One region of the Blautia wexlerae DSM 19850 genome, then DNA from elsewhere that is predicted to be linked to it. Evidence: predicted binding sites of a transcription regulator. Region 1 holds the regulator's gene; each other region holds the start of a gene.

Evidence for each region. Region 1 encodes Rex, which represses fermentation and respiration genes when NADH is low (regulators of the CRP and FNR family bind a similar motif). Its sites were predicted from a motif close to ATTGTTAANTANTTAACAAT; they were not measured.
Region 2: a site for Rex is predicted at 2,353-2,372, ahead of adhE (bifunctional acetaldehyde-CoA/alcohol dehydrogenase). Genes of this name have one in related genera too.
Region 3: a site for Rex is predicted at 4,284-4,303, ahead of NQ550_RS09250 (L-lactate dehydrogenase). Genes of this name have one in related genera too.

What each region holds. Positions count from the first base shown of each region.
Region 1 covers NZ_CP102267.1:2,941,202-2,948,058, forward strand. Annotated here, with positions in the region: gene NQ550_RS13670 (bifunctional ADP-dependent NAD(P)H-hydrate dehydratase/NAD(P)H-hydrate epimerase) at 1-1,056, opposite strand, end outside; gene NQ550_RS13675 (redox-sensing transcriptional repressor Rex) at 1,146-1,793, opposite strand; gene NQ550_RS13680 (ABC-F family ATP-binding cassette domain-containing protein) at 2,054-3,964, shown strand; gene NQ550_RS13685 (NADP-dependent isocitrate dehydrogenase) at 4,081-5,289, opposite strand; gene NQ550_RS13690 (S8 family peptidase) at 5,405-6,250, opposite strand; gene NQ550_RS13695 (class I SAM-dependent methyltransferase) at 6,758-6,857, opposite strand, start outside.
Region 2 covers NZ_CP102267.1:3,929,295-3,936,151, reverse strand. Annotated here, with positions in the region: gene adhE (bifunctional acetaldehyde-CoA/alcohol dehydrogenase) at 1-2,112, opposite strand, end outside; gene typA (translational GTPase TypA) at 2,617-4,449, opposite strand; gene NQ550_RS18210 (single-stranded DNA-binding protein) at 4,872-5,498, shown strand; gene NQ550_RS18205 (cob(I)yrinic acid a,c-diamide adenosyltransferase) at 5,986-6,477, shown strand; gene dapA (4-hydroxy-tetrahydrodipicolinate synthase) at 6,557-6,857, shown strand, end outside.
Region 3 covers NZ_CP102267.1:1,984,236-1,991,092, forward strand. Annotated here, with positions in the region: gene NQ550_RS09235 (AAA family ATPase) at 125-1,720, shown strand; gene NQ550_RS09240 (DUF4866 domain-containing protein) at 1,927-2,727, shown strand; gene NQ550_RS09245 (threonine/serine exporter family protein) at 2,796-4,127, shown strand; gene NQ550_RS09250 (L-lactate dehydrogenase) at 4,355-5,305, shown strand; gene NQ550_RS09255 (CoB--CoM heterodisulfide reductase iron-sulfur subunit B family protein) at 5,902-6,696, shown strand; gene NQ550_RS09260 (4Fe-4S dicluster domain-containing protein) at 6,693-6,857, shown strand, end outside.

The DNA of each region.
Region 1 (6,857 bases):
GACTGACAGAAGATTCAGGCCATCTGCATCCAGAATTACTGTTTTTTTACACTCAGCTGCCTTCGCCAGGAACCACTGAGCTCTTTCCCTGCTCTGCGCTCCAGTTCCAAGACCCGGTCCTATCACAAGCACATCACACCAGTCAAGCATTGCCTGGTTTTTTTTCTCATCAAAATCACAGGTGATCATGGCTTCCGGCAACAGTGTCTGCAACGGAATCCTGTTGGCCTCCACGGTCTGAATTCTCACCATTCCCGCAGAGCTTTTCAGAGCAGCTGCTGCACTCAGATATGCAGCTCCGCACATTCCTTCGCTGCCAGCTATAAGAAGAACCTTACCGAAGGTTCCTTTATTTCCATAGGGAACTCTCTCCGGAAGCATTTTCAAATCTTCACGTTCCAGATGATGCATACAGATTTTCTTTCCGGGTATGGAATAGATTCCGATATCCGTAACAACGATCTCACCGCCATACATGCGTCCGGGATAAAAACACAGCCCTCTTTTGCGAAAAGCAAAGGTAACCGTAAGATCTGCCCGGAATGCAATCCCCTTCTCAAATCCGGTATCTGAGTCAATCCCGGATGGAATATCCACAGCTACTTTATACGCAGATGCCCGGTTCATTGTACTGATAAGCTCTGCATATTTTCCCTCTACAGGTCTGCTCAGTCCAACCCCAAAGATGGCATCTACTATAGTAGTATATTCATCCAGATCCAGGTTATGCACCCGGGGCACCTGATAATATTCTGCTGTTTTAAGCTGTCCGGCAGTTTCAGCAGTCATTTTCTCTTCCTTACCCGCAATATAATACCAGGTTCTGACTCCTCTCAACTGAAGCAGTCTGGCAATCGCCAATCCGTCTCCGCCATTGTTGCCGGTTCCGCAGACCACAAGGATTTTCTCTTTTTCTTTATTCTTTAATCTCTGTACAATCTCCTCAACCGTCTTTAATGCCGCCCTCTCCATAAGTACCGGAGACGATATCCCGGCTTTCTGAATCGTATTATGATCCAGTTCTTTCATCTCAACAGCAGTTACAATCTCTCTCATCTGTTCACCTCCTGTTTACAATAACACATTTACATACAAGAGAAAAGCTGTGATCAGATGACCACAGCCTTGTGTTTCACAGTTATCCCTTACATACCTTCATGTTCCTTTCTGTACTCACTCAGGTTATAGGACAAAGTCATAAGACTCTCTGAAAGATGTACGTTCTCTACCATTACATCCTCCGGGGCATCCAGATCAATATGTGCAAAATTCCAGATTGCCTTAATTCCATTATCAATTAAAATCTTTGCCATCTCTTTGGCTTTGTTTTTAGGAAGAGTCAGGATCGCGATCTCAACCTCATTCTCCTTCAGAAACAAAGGAAGATCGCTCAACATCTGAATCTCAATTCCACGAACTGCAATCCCCTCAAGTACAGGATTGACGTCAAAAATACCAACCAGCTTAAATCCGCGCTTTTCAAAATCCACATAATTGGCCAATGCCTGTCCCAGATTACCGGCACCCAGAATAATCATCGGATGTACAGTATCCAGCCCAAGGATCTTACCGATTTCTGTATACAAATAGCGTACATTATAGCCGTAACCCTGCTGACCAAAACCACCGAAATTATTTAAGTCCTGACGAATCTGGGAAGCCGTCACATGCATCTTCTTGCTAAGATCATTTGAAGATATACGCTCTACATTCTCCTCCATCAATTCACCGAGGTAGCGGTAGTACCGCGGCAGACGCTTGATTACCGCTTTCGAAATTTCCTTAGCTTCCACAAATTTTCCCTCCTTAGCTTATCTATGTCAATTATACCCAGATGTTATTTTATTGTCAAATTAAATTTGTACTTTTTGACCAAATATTTCTGTATTTTTTTATCAATTTCATTCTGAAAAATTCCCCGGAATATCATATTTTCTTCCATGCATCCATCCGGTGCTTTCTTTTCTCTGGACAAAATCTCTTAAAATGCTTTCAAAAACAGGCATTTTCGATTATAATAGTACGCGGACAAATTACAAACGGAGGAATTCCTATGATTTTATCATGTCAGAATATCTGTAAATCCTTTGGCGAAAAAATCATTCTCAAGGATGCCAGTTTCCATATAGAAGACCGCGAAAAGGCAGCTCTCATCGGCAATAACGGTGCAGGCAAGACGACTCTGCTGCGAATCATTATGCATGAGCTCTCCCCGGATTCAGGAAACGTGGTACTTGCCAAAGATAAAAATATCGGCTACCTTGCCCAGTATCAGGACATTCATGGCCATCATACCATTTACGAAGAACTGATTTCCACCAAACAGCACATTATTGATATGGAGAACCGTCTGCGCTCTCTGGAACAGGAAATGAAAACCACCACCGGAGATGCTCTGGACAGCCTGATGAATACTTACACAAGACTGAGTCACCAGTTTGAACTGGAAAATGGTTACGCTTACAAAAGTGAGATCATGGGTGTATTAAAAGGTCTTGGTTTCACAGAAGAAGATTTCGAACGCCAGATAGAAACTCTTTCAGGCGGCCAGAAAACCCGCGTAGCTCTGGGTAAACTGCTTCTTGCCAGCCCTGACATTCTTCTTCTGGATGAGCCTACCAACCATCTGGATATGGAGAGTATTTCCTGGCTGGAAACCTATCTTCTGAATTACCCGGGTGCTGTATTTATCGTATCCCACGACCGTTACTTTCTTGACAAAGTCGTAACAAAAGTTGTGGAAATCGAAGCAGGAAATATGCGTATGTACAGTGGCAACTATTCTGCCTATGCCCTGAAAAAAGCCCAGCTGCGTGACGCCCAGTACAAAGCCTACCTGAACCAGCAGCGGGATATCAAACATCAGGAAGCAGTCATTGCCAAGCTGAAATCCTTTAACCGCGAGAAATCCATCAAACGTGCGGAAAGCCGCGAGAAAATGCTGGATAAAGTCCAGCGCATTGATAAACCACAGGAGATTCAGAATCAGATGCGCATTTCCCTGGAACCAAGATTTGTCAGCGGAAATGATGTCCTTACTGTGGAAAGTCTTTCCAAATCTTTTCCCGGACAGACACTTTTCAGTGACATCTCCTTTGAGATCAAACGTGGAGAACGTGTAGCCCTGATTGGCAATAACGGCACAGGCAAAACCACCATGTTAAAGATCATCAATGGGCTGATTGATGCAGACAGCGGCAGATTTACTCTTGGTTCCAAGGTACAGATTGGCTACTATGACCAGGAACACCATGTTCTTCATATGGAGAAAACTATTTTTGAGGAAATCTCAGATGCTTATCCCACACTTACGGAAACAGAAATTCGAAATATGCTGGCAGCATTCCTTTTCACAGGGGATGATGTATTCAAACTGATCTCCGCTCTGTCCGGCGGAGAAAGAGGTCGTGTTTCCCTCGCCAAGCTGATGCTGTCCGAAGCAAACTTTCTGATCCTCGATGAGCCCACCAACCATCTGGATATCGCTTCAAAAGAGATTCTTGAAGAGGCATTGAACAGTTACACTGGAACAGTATTCTATGTTTCCCACGACCGTTACTTCATCAACCAGACAGCTACCCGGATCCTGGATCTGACCAATCAGGCAATTGTAAATTATATCGGAGATTACGACTATTATCTGGAGAAAAAAGAAGAGCTGACGGAAAAATATGCTCCGGCTGCCGCTCAGGCTGTGACAGAAGCAAAGCAGGCTTCTGATAACAAGCTTTCCTGGCAACAGCAGAAAGAAGAACAGGCCCGCCAGCGAAAACGAGAGAATGAACTAAAAAAAGTAGAAGCCCGCATTGAAGAACTTGAAACCAGAGATAAAGAGATCGACGAAACCATGATTCTCCCGGATATCTGCACAAATGTGGCAGAATGTGCGAAACTCAGCAAAGAGAAAGCCGCCATTACCGAAGAATTAGAAGGATTATATGAAAAATGGGAAGAACTTGCATAATGCAGGTTCTTCCCATTTTCGCAGTTTATAACTTTTTACAGGTTTCTCCGCTGCAGTGTGATCCTGCCCGGAGAACTTTATAATGTTATAGAAACATTACCGGATAATTTCTGAAATTATAAAATTTCATCCAGTCTCTCTCTGATGGCAAGGATGAAATCTTTGCTGTTCAGTACTGTCACATCCTCAAGAGAAGTGATCAGCGCAAGGTCTTTTGTCATCTTACCGCTTTCAATCGTCTCCAGAGTCGCCTTCTCCAGTTTATCAGCAAATTCCATCAATTCTTTATTGCCGTCCAGCTCACCTCTTTTTCTCAGAGCTCCAGTCCATGCAAAAATAGTTGCTACAGAGTTAGTAGATGTCTCCTCACCTTTCAGATAGCGATAATAATGTCTCTGTACAGTTCCATGAGCAGCTTCATATTCGTAATATCCCTGTGGAGATACCAGTACAGATGTCATCATAGCCAGAGAACCAAATGCTGAAGAAACCATATCGCTCATAACATCTCCATCATAGTTCTTGCAGGCCCAGATAAATCCGCCTTCAGCCTTCATGACACGAGCTACGATATCATCGATCAGGCTGTAGAAATATTCAATGCCTGCTGCTTCGAATTTCTCCTTAAACTCATCTTCATAAATAGTTGCAAAGATTTCCTTAAAACGTCCGTCATAAATCTTGGAGATCGTATCCTTGCCGCCAAGCCACAGGTTCTGTTTTGTATCCAGTGCATAATTAAAACAGCATCTTGCAAAACTTGTGATAGAATCATCCAGATTGTGCATACCCTGAAGCACACCCGGTCCCTCATAATGATGGATCAGCTCTTTTCTCTGCTGTCCGTCTGCACCTTCAAATACCAGATAAGCATCTCCGGGACCGTCAATATACATCTCTGTGTTCTTATACACATCACCATAGGCATGACGTGCGATGGTGATCGGTTTCTTCCAGTTCTTAACACATGGTTCAATACCCTTCACTACGATTGGGGCACGAAAAACAGTTCCGTCGAGAATTGCACGAATCGTTCCGTTAGGACTCTTGTACATTTTCTTTAAGGTATACTCTTCCATTCTTGCCTTATTAGGAGTGATAGTTGCACATTTCACTGCTACGCCGTACTTCTTTGTAGCCTCTGCTGCATCAACAGTTACCTGATCATCCGTTTCATTTCTGTATTCCAGACCAAGGTCATAATACTCAGTGTTCAAATCAATATACGGAAGAAGAAGTTCATCTTTGATTATTTTCCAGAGAATTCTGGTCATCTCATCTCCATCCATCTCCACAAGTGGTGTCTGCATCTGAATTTTTTTCATGTTAATCCTCCTCTTTGGCTCTCATCCAGTTAACTATCATGATAGCCGAAAACAGACCGTTCGTCAATGCTTTTATACACTAAAGCAATATTTTGCCAAATAAAATGATTACTGATCACAGTTCCATAAAGCGTTCCAGATCCAGTTCTCCCCATCCCTGCTGATTCTTTGGCAATCCCATATCCCTGGCACTTTCTTTCAATTTCATCTTGATCTGAACATTAGTCAGCTCCGGATTCTTCTCAAGCATCAATGCTGCTGCCCCTGCAACCAGAGGTGTAGACATAGAAGTACCACTCTTCACTCCATATCCGTTATCTGCTCCCGGTGCACAGGCAAGAACATGATTCCCGGGTGCAACCAGATCCGGTTTACAAACACACTCAAATGTAGGTCCCCTGCCTGATATGGCAGTCCGTCCTGTAAGCAGATCGCTGGAGCCTACTGTGATAATCTTCCGGCTGCTTCCCGGTGCTGTCACACTTCCTGCCTTCGGTCCCTGATTTCCTGCCGCAGCCACTACCACCAGACCTGCATCCCAAAGTTGTTCCACACCTGCGATCAGAACTCTGTGATCTTCTGCTCTCCTACAGGTTGTTCCCACCGAGATATTCACTACACGTATCCCATAATATCTCTTATTCTCCAGGATCCAGCGAAAAGCCTGTAAAACATCTTCTTTCCTGCCATTTCCCGTTCTGTCGAGCACCTTCAGAACTATCAGGCTACACCCGGGGGCAATTCCTCTGATCCGTCCTTCCGAAGCCCTTCCGTCACCGCCAATGATCCCACATACATGGGTTCCATGAGAATTATCATCATAAGGTCTGATACGATGTCCGATGAAATCTTGAAACGCAAGTATTCTCCCTGTAAAATCTATATGAGGAAAAATCCCGGTATCCAGAACACACACACCCACGTGCTTTCCTGTATATCCGGAATCATCTGAATTCTTCATAAAAAATCCTCCGAATCATCTGGATAATGAAATCTTACCGCAACTGTTCATCAGGTCGCTACAAAGACAATGAACATTTGCGTCTTACTTTAAATTATTCGGAAGATTATATTTTTGTGTCCGACAGTTTCTCCTGTCATATCTCCGTTTTTCTGTAAATAAAATGTATAAAGCTTCCATGATATGCAGATACTTCTGATATGCAAAACAACAGGCATATACAGAATCTGTTACAGAAATCCCGAAAATATCCTTATAGCAATTTCATAAAATAACTGTAACCATCTGCATAATATTAAGGAGACAAATTATGACTGCATTATTATTGATACTGGTATTTTTACTCTTTCAGACCTTCGTCCTGCTCTGCTGTGTAGCTGCCGGAAATGACGCTGCCTCCCAGGAAATCTCCGATCAGGAACAAATGGAATTTATCCGGGAATGGAAAAAAATACATTGCAGCAGCCCTCAAAAATAAAGGGCTGCTGCAATGTGCTGATAAACCTTCTACATCACATAACAGTCATATCGTATTGCTTTTCCTTTTAATATATAAGAAGGCTCTCTTCCATCAAGACAGACGCTCTTAAGAGGACGTTTTACGATA
Region 2 (6,857 bases), 990 kb from region 1:
TTCTACATCAGAACCATCTTTGTATGCACGTGGCAGATAGTTAAATACCAGTTTGATCGCATTTAATGCAAGACCATCTGTATAATCAGATGCCATCATGGAAGCATAGGCCTCAAGTGCATGAGTCATAACGTCGATACCGGAAGCACAGGTCAGTCCCTTAGGTGCGCTCATCATATTATCTGTATCAACAATAGCCATGTCAGGCATTAATTCATAATCTGCCAGAGGCCATTTGATACCTGTAGTTTTATCAGTAATGATAGCAAACGGTGTTACCTCGGAACCTGTACCGGAAGATGTTGGAACAGCTACAAAGTAAGCTTTCTTACCCATATGCGGGAATGTGAAGATTCTCTTACGGATATCCATAAAGTCCATAGCCATATCATCAAAGTTGGCGTCCGGATTTTCATAGAGAACCCACATGATCTTGCCGGCATCCATTGCGGAACCACCGCCCATTGCGATAATACAGTCAGGCTCGAACATTCTCATTGCAGCAGCACCGGCTCTTGCAGAAGCGAGAGATGGATCTGGCTCTACATCATAGAAGCAGGTATGTACGATTCCCATCTGATCTAATTTATCTTCGATCTTTTTAGTATATCCATTCTTATAAAGGAAAGAGTCTGTTACGATAAAGCAGCGTTTCTTGTGCATAACAGTGCCAAGTTCATCCAGAGCAACCGGCAGGCAGCCTTTTTTGAAATAAACTTTTTCCGGTGTTCTAATCCAGAGCATATTTTCTCTCCTTTCAGCAACGGTCTTGATGTTAATGAGATGTTTTACACCTACGTTCTCAGATACGGAGTTGCCACCCCAGGAACCGCAGCCCAGAGTCAGGGACGGAACAAGTTTGAAGTTGTAAAGGTCGCCGATACCGCCCTGAGAAGATGGAGTATTGATGAGGATACGGCAGGTCTTCATAGCTGCTGCGTGTTTTTCCATCTTTTCCTTCTCTCTTGTGTCAATGTAGAGAGCGGAGGTATGTCCATAACCGCCGTCAGCTACAAGCTGTTCAGCTTTGGCAATCGCTTCGTCAAAAGTTTTGGCCTTGTACATGGCAAGTACAGGGGAAAGCTTCTCATGTGCGAATTCTTCGCTGATGTCTACAGATTCAACTTCACCGATCAGAATCTTTGTTTCAGGAGGAACTGCAACACCGGCCATCTCAGCGATAGTGGCAGCCTTCTGGCCTACGATCTTTGCATTCAATGCGCCATTGATAAGGATAGTTTTTCTTACTTTCTCTAATTCATCCGGTTTCAGGAAGTAACATCCTCTGTAAAGGAATTCTTCTTTTACTTTCTTATAAATGCTCTCAAGAACAGTTACAGACTGTTCGGAAGCACAGATCATACCATTGTCAAAGGTCTTGGAATGGATGATGGAGTTAACTGCCAGACGGATATCTGCACTGTCATCAATGATAACAGGAGTATTTCCGGGACCTACACCTAAAGCAGGTTTTCCGGAAGAATAGGCAGCCTTAACCATTCCGGGACCACCTGTGGCAAGGATGATGTCTGCTTCACGCATAACCTGATTTGTCAGATCAAGACTTGGAACATCAATCCATCCGATGATTCCCTCCGGTGCACCGGCTTCTACAGCTGCCTCCAGAACAACCTTTGCTGCCTCAATGGTACATTTCTTTGCACGGGGATGCGGACTGATGATGATTGCATTACGTGTTTTCAGTGCGATCAGAGTTTTGAAGATTGCAGTAGATGTTGGGTTGGTTGTAGGAATAACAGCAGCAATCAGACCGATCGGTTCAGCGATTTTCTTAATACCGTAAGCAGTATCTTCTTCAATCACACCGCAGGTTCTGGTATTCTTATATGCGTTGTATACATATTCGGCTGCGTAATGGTTCTTGATAACCTTATCTTCTACAATACCCATTCCTGTTTCTTCAACAGCATTTTTAGCAAGCGGGATACGTGCTTTGTCAGCAGCAGTAGCGGCAGCTTTAAAAATCTTATCTACCTGCTCCTGGGTAAATGTTGCGAAAATCTTCTGTGCCTCTTTCATGGCTGCAATCTTTGCAGTAAGGGCTTCAGGGGTGTCGATGATGGTTGGGATAGTGTTCTCTTTTTTTGCCATTTGGGAATCCTCCTGTTTGTGTTTTCGTTAAAAGTATTTACCGTGACCTGTTATGTTTTTATTATATAAATAAACTGATTATTCGGTCAACAGTAACATTGATATGAGCATAACGAAATATTATGGTGAAAATTGTGCATAATCACGTAAATAATGTGAATAAAATATCAATTGTCAGAATATATGAGAAAAATTTAACAATATATGTTCTGTTGGCAACTGAGAGAAAGTTAAAAAAATAACGTTAATAAATTAACAACCTCGATGATGCTATTATATGACTTTGTTAATCATTTGTCAATTACATAGCATATGAAAAAGTTAACAAATACTAACTAGGAATTTCGTGAAAATATAACAATATAATTTGTAGAAGGATTTATGTTTTTCCATATGTTTGCAGGAGATTAAGAGTTACTGTGAACGGAGTGAACAGTAATGATTAAGAAAAATTAAGCCCCGCAAAATCTGCGGGGCTTAATTTTTCTTAAATTTCTATTTGTTTCAGGCTTTTCTGAAAGCGGCTCTCTTACGTTCTCTGGAATCCAGCAGTCTCTTACGGATACGGAGAGACTCCGGTGTAACCTCAAGGAGTTCATCCTGGTCGATGAAATCGATGGCCTGTTCCAGGCTGAGAACTCTTGGTGGAGTTAATTTCAGTGCATCATCAGCGGAAGAAGAACGTGTGTTAGTCAGATGTTTTGTCTTGCATACGTTCAGCTCGATATCTTCGGCTTTACCATTCTGTCCGATAACCATACCGCTGTAAACCTTTGCACCAGGTCCGATAAACAGAGTACCACGCTCCTGGGCTGCGAACAGACCATAAGTAACAGCTTCACCAGCCTCGAAAGCGATCAGAGATCCCTGTTTTCTGTACTGGAAATCTCCCTTGTAAGGAGCATATCCGTCAAACATAGTATTGATGATGCCGGTACCCTTGGTGGAAGTAAGGAACTCACCGCGGAATCCGATCAGTCCACGGGAAGGAATGTGGAATTCCAGACGGACAGTACCGTCACTGGCAGTACTCATACCCTGCAGCTCACCTTTACGTTCGCTCAGCTTCTGGATTACAGTACCGGAAAATTCTTCCGGAACATCTACATAAGCGATTTCCATAGGTTCAAGTTTCTTTCCGCGCTCGTCTGTTTTGTACAGAACCTCCGGTTTACTTACTGCGAATTCATAACCTTCACGTCTCATGTTCTCGATCAGGACAGACAGATGAAGTTCTCCACGTCCGGAAACCTTAAAGGCTTCTGTTGTTTCAGTATCTTCTACACGAAGGCTGACATCTGTATTCAGCTCACGGTAGAGACGGTCACGAAGATGACGGGATGTGATGTATTTACCTTCCTGGCCTGCCAGCGGACTGTCATTTACGATGAAGTTCATGGCAATGGTAGGCTCGGAAATCTTCTGGAAAGGAATTGCCTCCGGGTTTTCTCCGCCGCAGAGAGTATCACCGATATGGATGTCTGCGATACCGGAAATAGCAACGATGGAACCAATAGTAGCTTCCTTTACTTCAACCTTATTCAGACCGTCAAACTCATAGAGCTTGCTGATTTTAACTTTCTTACGTTTGTCCAGATCATGATGGTTTAACAGAGTCAGCTCCTGATTAACGGCAATCTTACCATTCTCAACTTTACCTACACCGATACGTCCCACATATTCGTTGTAGTCAATGGTGCTGATCAGAACCTGAGTATCTGCATCAGGATCTCCCTCCGGAGCAGGGATATATTTCAGAATAGCGTCAAACAGAGGAGCCATATCCTTAGGAGTATCGTTTAAGTCAATCACAGCATGTCCTGCTTTTGCAGAAGCATACAGGAACGGGCAGTCAAGCTGCTCGTCAGAAGCACCAAGATCCATAAGAAGTTCCAGAACTTCATCTACAACTTCGTCAGGACGAGCTTCCGGACGGTCAATCTTGTTGATACATACGATTACATGGAGATCAAGTTCAAGGGCTTTCTTAAGAACGAATTTAGTCTGAGGCATAGCACCTTCGAAAGCGTCAACGAGAAGAATAACACCGTCTACCATTTTAAGTACACGTTCTACTTCGCCGCCGAAATCAGCATGTCCTGGTGTGTCGATGATATTGATCTTTGTATCTTTGTAATGAATAGCTGTATTCTTGGATAAAATAGTGATACCACGCTCACGCTCAATATCATTGGAGTCCATGACACGTTCCTGAACTTCCTGATTTTCGCGGAATACACCGCTCTGTTTCAGAAGCTGGTCAACCAGAGTTGTTTTACCATGGTCAACGTGGGCGATAATGGCTACGTTACGGACATCTTCACGTTTTGTTCTCATAAAATGATTTTCCTTTCCTCTTTAAGCTTTGAATGGGTAACTGTTCGGCACACTGGCTGAACAGTTACCGGAATTGTTAATATTCATGTGTTATCAGCAGGATTATTTTGCTGCAAAAGCATTTTTCAAGCACGATATAATCTTGCAGATGAATTTGTTCCTATTATTATGTGTTTTTTTCAATAAGTTACCCGAATTTTCAGTTTACCACATTTTCGCCAGATTACAAGGTGTTAAAATAATTTTTTTTATTTTTGCAGATTCTGGTTCTAAATGAGAATGCCTGTACATAACCTTATAAAGAACAATACAAGGTACAGAGGAGCATATGCGGGATCGCTGAAAAAGCAGAGACGATTTACGGTCTGCATTGCAGGCAGGGATTCTGACATAGGTGCTCTACAGGGAAGGAGAACCACATTATGGCAGATAAAATTATTGAAAACAATCAGGTATCTATGATGGGCAAAATTGCAGCAGGCTTTACATTCAGTCATCAGGTCTTTGGAGAAGGCTTCTATATGACTGAGCTGCTGGTCAAAAGGCTCAGTGATTCGGAAGACAGGATTCCGGTGATGGTTTCTGAACGGTTGGTGGATGTAACGCAGGATTATATCGGAGAATATGTGGAAATCCATGGACAGTTCCGCTCATATAACCGCCATGAGGAGAAGCACAACCGTCTCGTGCTTTCAGTATTCAGCAGAGAACTGAAGTTTGTGGAAGAAGAGGATGAAACAGTTCCGGTAAATCAGATTTTTCTGGACGGATATATCTGTAAGCCTCCGGTGTACCGTAAAACTCCTCTTGGAAGAGAAATTGCGGATGTGCTGTTGGCAGTAAATCGTCCGTATGGAAAATCAGATTACATACCATGCATCTGCTGGGGCAGAAATGCCCGCTATGCATCTGCGTTTGAAGTTGGCGGTCATGTCCTGATCTGGGGACGTATCCAGAGCAGAGAATATATGAAACGGATCGGGGAAAATGAAACAGAGAAGAGAGTTGCGTATGAAGTATCTGTAAGCAAGCTGGAATATATGGAATAATTCCATTGCCGCAGGCAATTTGGAATGAATTTTGGACACGTTACTGTGAACGGAGTGGTTACTGTTCACTGGTGATATCCCGCGAGGTGTTTTTTGTGAGCAAAGGTCACAGAAAACCCGAGACATACCGCGCGAATTTATGCGATTAGCATAAATTGAGTTTGCAAAGCAAACGATACTCCTTGGGCTTTGCGCAAGGAGGTTCATATTTTTTGCATCGCGAAGCGTGTTGCTGAGAACGGAGTGAACAGTAACACGGAGTGAACAGTAACGATTACTGTAAACAGTAACACTTGCAATTCTTCATAAACTGCGGTAATATAAGCGTATTCAGATAACTATGGCAGCCTGCTGTTCCACGAAGCATTCCGGCGTGAATATGCCGGAAGCTCATCGCAGAAGTCGAAAACAGACTGCTGTTTATCATGTCTGTAATGACACAGAGAAGAAGGTACAATTTCAATAACGATAAGAGGAATTGTTTGTTATGGAAAAAGAATTTACAGAGGTTTACTGTGGCGGGGGAAAGGGAAAGACAACTCTGGCGATCGGTCAGTGTCTGAGAGCTTCCGCACAGGGTAAAAGCGTCATTATTATTCAGTTTCTGAAAGGAAGAGAGCGCAGGGAACTGGATTTTCTGGCGGAACTGGATAATCTGGATATTAAGATATTTCGTTTTGAGAAGCATGATGAAGGATATGAGGAGCTGAATGAGCAGGAGAAGGCAGAGGAGAAAACCAATATTCTTAATGCTTTGAATTTTGCGCGCAAAGTGATCGCAACGCAGGAATGCGATTTTCTGCTCCTGGATGAGATTCTTGCACTTCCGGATTACGGGATCACCACTGCAGAGGCAATCGGTGATATCCTGAAGATGAAGGACGAGAGTATGCATATTTTGCTTACGGGACGGACGTTACCGGACAGCCTGCGTAAATATGCAGACAGCATAACTACACTGACAACAGAGATTGTATAAGGTGTATAAAACCTGATTATTGTTTATGAATGGACAGTAATCTGTATGGAAATTACAGAAGAATAAAGGAGGAAGGCAAATGGCAATTTTTAAAGGTGCAGGTGTTGCAATCGTAACCCCTATGTATGAAGATGGCAAGGTTAATTATGATAAACTGGAGGAACTTCTGGAGTATCAGATTGCAAACAGTACAGATGCGATCATTATCTGCGGAACAACAGGAGAATCATCAACGATGACGCATGGAGAGCATCTTAAGACAATTAAGTTTGCAATCGACAAGGTAAACAAACGTGTTCCGGTTATCGCAGGTACAGGTTCCAACTGTACGGAAACTGCAATTATGATGTCAAAGGAGGCTGCTTCTTACGGTGCAGATG
Region 3 (6,857 bases), 960 kb from region 1:
CTATTTATTTCTAGCAGGAGTTTTCTAAAAGACAGGAACTCCTGAACATATTTATTAAGGAGGTTATAAGATGCTGTATAAGAAGACAGAAAAGCTATCAATAATAAAGAGGGAGGGTGAGATAATGGGTATGTTTGTAAATCCGAATGCTGCAGCATTTCAGTGTGCAGTCAATTCAGAAGTATATATAGACAAAACGGGATTATTGGAATATACAAATAAAGTATTGGGCACAAATGCCAGGTTTATATGTAACAGTCGTCCGCGCAGATTCGGGAAATCTGTTACTGTAGATATGCTGACTGCATATTACAGTAAAGGATGCGACACTGAAAAAATGTTTTCAGGACTGGAAATCAGCAAATGTCCGGATTTTTACGAACATTTAAATAAATATGATGTCATTCGTTTTGATGTACAATGGTGCTGTATATCAGCAGGTTCCAGTGAGAATTTAATTTCATATATCACGAATATCGTTGTTTCCGAATTAAGAGAGACTTATCCTGAAGTCAATCTGGTGGAAAACAGCACTATATATGGAGCAATGGCACGCATTAATACTGTATTAGGAAAACAGTTTATTGTAATCATTGATGAATGGGATGTTCTGATTCGTGATGAAGCCCATAATCAGGCAGCACAGGAAATGTATATTGACTTTCTCAGAAACATGTTTAAAGGAATTGAGGCATCAAAATATATCGCACTTGCATATCTGACCGGAATTTTACCGATAAAGAAATTAAAAACCCAGTCTGCCTTAAATAATTTCACCCAGTTTACAATGCTTAATGCCGGCCCATTGACACCATATATCGGTTTTAATGAAGATGAAGTAATCGATTTGTGTGAAAAATATGAGATAGATTTTGCAGAAGTGAGGCGGTGGTACGATGGTTACCGTCTTGGAGATTACCATGTATATAATCCAAATGCGTTAGTAAATCTGACAATTATGCGGACATTCCAGAGCTACTGGTCACAGACAGGAACCTATCTGTCAATCCTGCCACTGATCAACATGGATTTTGATGGTCTGCGGACATCCATCATAGAAATGCTGTCCGGTTCCTCTGTAGAAGTAAATGTCAATGAATTTCAGAATGATATGGTCAGCTTCGCAGACAAAGATGATGTATTGACTCTGTTGATCCACCTGGGTTACCTTGCCTACGACCAGAGAACCCAGAGAGCTTATATTCCCAATGAAGAAATCCGTCAGGAATTTCGTGCCGCAACCAAACGAAATAAATGGAACGAACTGATTGAATTCCAGCAGGAATCTGAGAAACTACTGGAAGCCACCTGGGAAATGGATGCAGAAACAGTTGCTGAACAGATAGAGAAAATCCATGCAGAATACACATCAGTGATTCAGTACAATAACGAGAATTCCCTGAGCAGCGTACTCAGTATTGCGTACCTAAGTGCAATAAAATACTATTTTAAGCCAATCCGGGAACTCCCGACAGGAAGAGGCTTCGCAGATTTCGTCTTCATCCCCAAACCACTGTACAGAGACTATTATCCTGCATTACTCGTCGAATTGAAATGGAACAAAGACGCAGAAACTGCTCTGAATCAGATAAAAGAACGAAAATATCCAGAGTCATTACAGCAGTATACAGGAGATATTTTGCTGGTGGGGATCAACTACGATAAAAAAGAAAAAGTACATCGATGTGTAATCGAAAAATGGTTTCCACTGTGTATATAGAACGTAACTTCAAAAGAATCATATAAGTTATGAGAAAAGATATTCTACCCCAGTGGATGGAATGTCTTTTTTATATAATTTTTAGCTTGCATCTATGTAAAATTGATATCAGAAAATTCCCTCTTTTTATGTTGACATTACTAAAAGCAAGACTATAATGAAAACCGAAAAAAGAATCTGATACGATTGGAAAGGGGAAGTTAATTATGAGTACAGTTTTGCCAAGAGAAGAAGCAGTAGAAACAATTTTTTCTAAAATTTTGGCTTCGCCGGAAGCATCCGGACGATTAAGCGGAGTTTTTTATGACCATATAGATGACGACCATCGTCTGACAGATAATGACAGAGATCATTTCCTGCAGGTATTGTTTCATGCGTACCAGAACGGTGATATCAGTGCACTGCTGTTGGAATTATGCGGCAGAAGTATGTTTGACCTGTTAAGGGAGGCTTATCTGATCCCGAAGAAATTCCACGGAAAAGCAGGAGAGAACCCGGTGCTCCTTACAGATGCAGCCGGAGGACTTCTTCCCGGGGAAAAGGTTTCAGCCAGAGAATATGCAAAATTCAAGGAAACATATGAACATCATGAATGTGCCCCCAGATCTGCACTGTATCTTGCAGATGGTTATGATCTTGTCCGTACCTATACAGAAGGTCTGAACATTACAGAAGAAAAAGATAACCGTAAACGTGGTGTCCTGGCTCTTTATGCACTTCCCGACACCTGTAAACTGGGTCTGACAGAAGCACAGGCATATGCCGTTGTATGGGATGCTTTCCAGAAGATTCAGGAAGAAGCCCCAAGAGCCATGGTATACTACGGACAGGAAACAGGTCTGAAGAAAGAGAATCCGGATAAACCCTATGATGAAATTGGAATTCTTCTTCCTATCCATGAATTTGAGAAAAAAATGCTGCAGCATTTAGACGAGATTGACGGAATCGTACTGGCATGCAGAGAGAAAATGATGGAGAAAGCAGGAAATGACAGTCTGCAGCTTTAACAAATCAAGCAAGTAGCAAAGCGGATGATTTTATCCGATTGACAATATAGAATGAGGAAGTGAGAAAAATGCCGCAGGAAGTGATTAAAAAGAACCATATGGATGTTGCCTGGCATGAGTATACAGATGAAAATGGGGGAAATGTACCAGTTGTAGATTCCAGCATCGCAGAGAAAGCATCCATTATCGGACGTGTGGGGATTATGTTTCTCTCATGCGGTACCGGAGCATGGAGAGTGAGAAGTTCCATGAATACACTGGCAGAAGCACTTGGCATTACGTGTACGGAGGATATTGGTCTGATGTCCATTGAATATACATGTTATGACGGAGAAAATGGTTTTACCCAGTCGTTGTGCCTGACTAATACAGGCGTAAATACTTTGAAGTTAAATCGTCTGGAACACTTTATCCGAAACTTTGAAAAAGAAGGAAAACATATGTCAGGAGAACAGCTGCATACATTTCTTGACAATATTGAAAAAACACATGGTCTATATTCCCCGCCTGCACTGGGACTTGCTGCAGCGATCGCATGCTGCGGATTTACATTCCTTCTTGGGGGCGGTCCGATTGAGATGTTCTGTGCATTTGTCGGGGCAGGAATTGGAAATTATCTCCGCTGCAAACTGACCAAACACCATTTTACATTGTTCTTATGTATTGTGTCTTCTGTATCTCTGGCATGTTTTGCATATGCAGGTCTGCTCAAACTTGGAGAAATATTATTTGGTATTTCTGTTCAGCACGAAGCGGGATATATCTGTGCAATGCTCTTTATCATACCGGGATTTCCGTTTATTACCAGTGGTATTGACCTTGCAAAACTGGATATGCGTTCAGGAATAGAACGTCTGACTTATGCTTTGATCGTTATTCTGGTAGCTACTATGTCAGCATGGATCATGGCACTGATCCTGCATTTGAAACCTGTAGATTTTATAAAACTTTCACTGTCAACAGAGCAGTGGATCTTATTCAGGCTTCTTGCAAGTTTCTGCGGAGTGTTTGGATTCTCTATCATGTTTAACAGCCCGGTTCGTCTGGCAGTCGCAGCAGCCGGGATAGGAGCAGTTGCCAATACTCTGAGACTGGAACTGGTAGACCTTGCAAATATTCCTCCTGCTGCAGCCGCATTTATTGGTGCACTTACTGCGGGACTTCTGGCGTCCCTGCTGAAGAATAAAGTCGGATATCCAAGGATATCTGTAACAGTTCCCTCAATCGTTATCATGGTTCCGGGATTATATTTATACAGAGGATTTTATAATCTTGGTATTATGTCATTATCAGTAGCTGCATCCTGGTTTGCGTCTGCGATCCTTATCATTGCAGCGTTGCCATTAGGACTAATCTTTGCACGTATTCTGACAGATAAAGCTTTCAGATACTGTACTTAACCGAATCAAAAATCAGGGAAATCCCCAACCACTGCTTAAATTGCAAGTATCTACTCCAATAGGAAAATGTGAAAATTATATCAAACTAACAAACAATTTTATGCTTCCAAACAAATATTTAAACGAAAAAATTGTTCAGGTTTCTGTACAAAAGCTCTTGTCAATTTTTTGACAATGTGTTATCATTAAGACGTCAATTTTGTTAGGAGAAAAGGAGTATTAAGATTATGAGCAGTAAAATTACTATCATTGGAGCCGGCAGCGTCGGATCTACCATCGCGTACACTTTATCAAGCCAGGATATCGCATCTGAAATTGTTCTGATCGATATCAACAAAAAGAAAGCAGAAGGTGAAGTTCTGGATATTATCCAGGGAACCTGCTTCAGAGATCCTATCTCTATCATTGCCGGAGACTACGAAGATGCTAGGGATTCTGACATCGTTATCATCACATCCGGTATTGCCCGTAAACCAGGACAGACAAGACTTGAACTTACACAGACAAATGTAAATATCCTCAAATCTATCACACCGGAGATCGTAAAGGCAGCTCCAAATGCCCTTTATCTGATCGTAAGCAATCCGGTTGATATCATGACTTATGTATTTACAAAGATTTCCGGACTTCCAGAAAACCAGATCCTTGGTTCCGGTACAATTCTTGACTCTGCACGTCTGCGCTGCGGATTATCCGAACATTTCCAGATTGCACAGAGTAATATCCATGCCTATGTATTCGGTGAGCATGGAGATACATCCTTTATTCCGTGGTCTGGTGCCTATATTTCAGGTGTAAGTGTGGATGAATATTACGACCTTGAGAAGAAACTCGGTAAGGATATTGAACCGATTGATAAAGAAGCAATGCTTCAGTATGTACAGAAATCTGGCGGTGAGATCATTTCCAAGAAAGGTGCAACTTTCTATGCAGTATCCTCTTCTGTATGCAAACTTTGCAGCCTTCTTGTATCTTCTTCAGAGTCTATCTCTACAGTATCTACTATGATGCATGGAGAGTACGGAATCGATGATGTATGCCTGAGTACATTAACTCTGGTAGGACCAAATGGTGTACAGGGCAAAGTTCCAATGAGAATGACAAAAGCTGAGATCGAACAGCTTAAGAAGAGTGCAGATGCACTGAAAGAAATTATTGCTCAGATTGACCTTAATTAATAATATATCAGACAAAACATTCAGAAGTACAGGTACAGCCTGTTCTTCTGAATCCATATTACTGTTTACTCCTTTTTAATTATTAGCCAAAATTCTGTACTGTAAGCGGAAACAGACGAATTTTGGCTTACATATATCAAAAGCAAAAAAATATATAAATAATATTTTTATTAATTTTTTGAAAGATACTATGATTGTGAGTAAATAGAAAAGCGGAAGATTTTATCTGCCTGAAAAAGATTAATTTAGATCAGAAGAATTGAGCAATGATGCGTGATAAAAAAATTATCAAAAACCTCTTGTTAAAATGTTGTCAATATGATATAATATTTTTCGGAAATCGAGCTGATACACTCCTTTAATTGCGGAGGAAGGGTGTGCGAACTCTTTTATTTTCTATGTCTCAACAAAGATATAAAAAGTAATTGTATTAGACTTGATTTATATTTTTGTCCATATATTGTTAAAAAAAAGACAAGGACTAGCGGCTGTTATTTACGGGCGCTATATATCGGGGCAAATTGCTTTTGGACCCTGATATCATTATTTGAGCAACATGAATTTATCTGAACAACTAAGAAAGGATAATGTTAAGTATGAAGTACAGTTATTATCCGGGTTGTACCCTGAGAAACAAGGCGAAAGATCTGGACGAATATGCCAGAGCCAGCGCCAGAGCACTTGGGTTTGAACTGGAAGAGATCGAAGACTGGCAGTGCTGCGGAGGTGTTTATCCTCTGGGAACTGACGAGATCGCTACGAAACTTTCTTCCGTACGTGCTCTTAATCAGGCCAAAGAAAAAGGCCAGGATCTGGTGACAATCTGTTCTGCCTGTCATCACGTGATCAAACGTGTCAATGACGACATGAAGAATGTGGAAGATATCCGCACCAGAGCAAATAATTACATGCAGCTTGACGAGCCTTATGCTGGCGAGACAACAGTACTCCATTATCTGGAAGTGCTTCGCGACAGAGTTGGCTTTGACAAGCTGAAAGAGAAAGTAGTAAACCCGCTTACAGGAAAGAAGATCGGAGCATATTACGGATGTCTCTTATTACGTCCGGGTAAGATCATGGCTTTCGATGATCCTGAGAATCCGACAATCATGGAAGATTTCATCCGTGCACTTGGGGCAGAACCGGTAATCTATCCATACAGAAATGAATGCTGCGGCGGTTACATTTCTCTGAAAGAAAAAGATATGTCTCAGAACATGTGTCAGAAAATCGAAGACAGTGCGAAAGGCTTTGGCGCAGATATGTTGATCACAGCCTGTCCATTGTGTAAATATAATTTAAATAAAAACGCTTCCAGCGAACTGCCTGTATATTATTTCACAGAGCTCCTTGCAGAAGCCCTCGGAGTAAAAGAGGAGGTGGCAAAATGAGAAACCAGCATTCAGCAGCAGAAAAGATCAAAGAGATCTCCGGAACCAATCCGCTGAAATGTATGAAATGTGGAAAATGTTCTGCTACCTGCCCATCTTTCAATGAAATGGATATCAAGCCACATCAGTTTGTATCCTATGTTGTAAATGAAGATATCGAA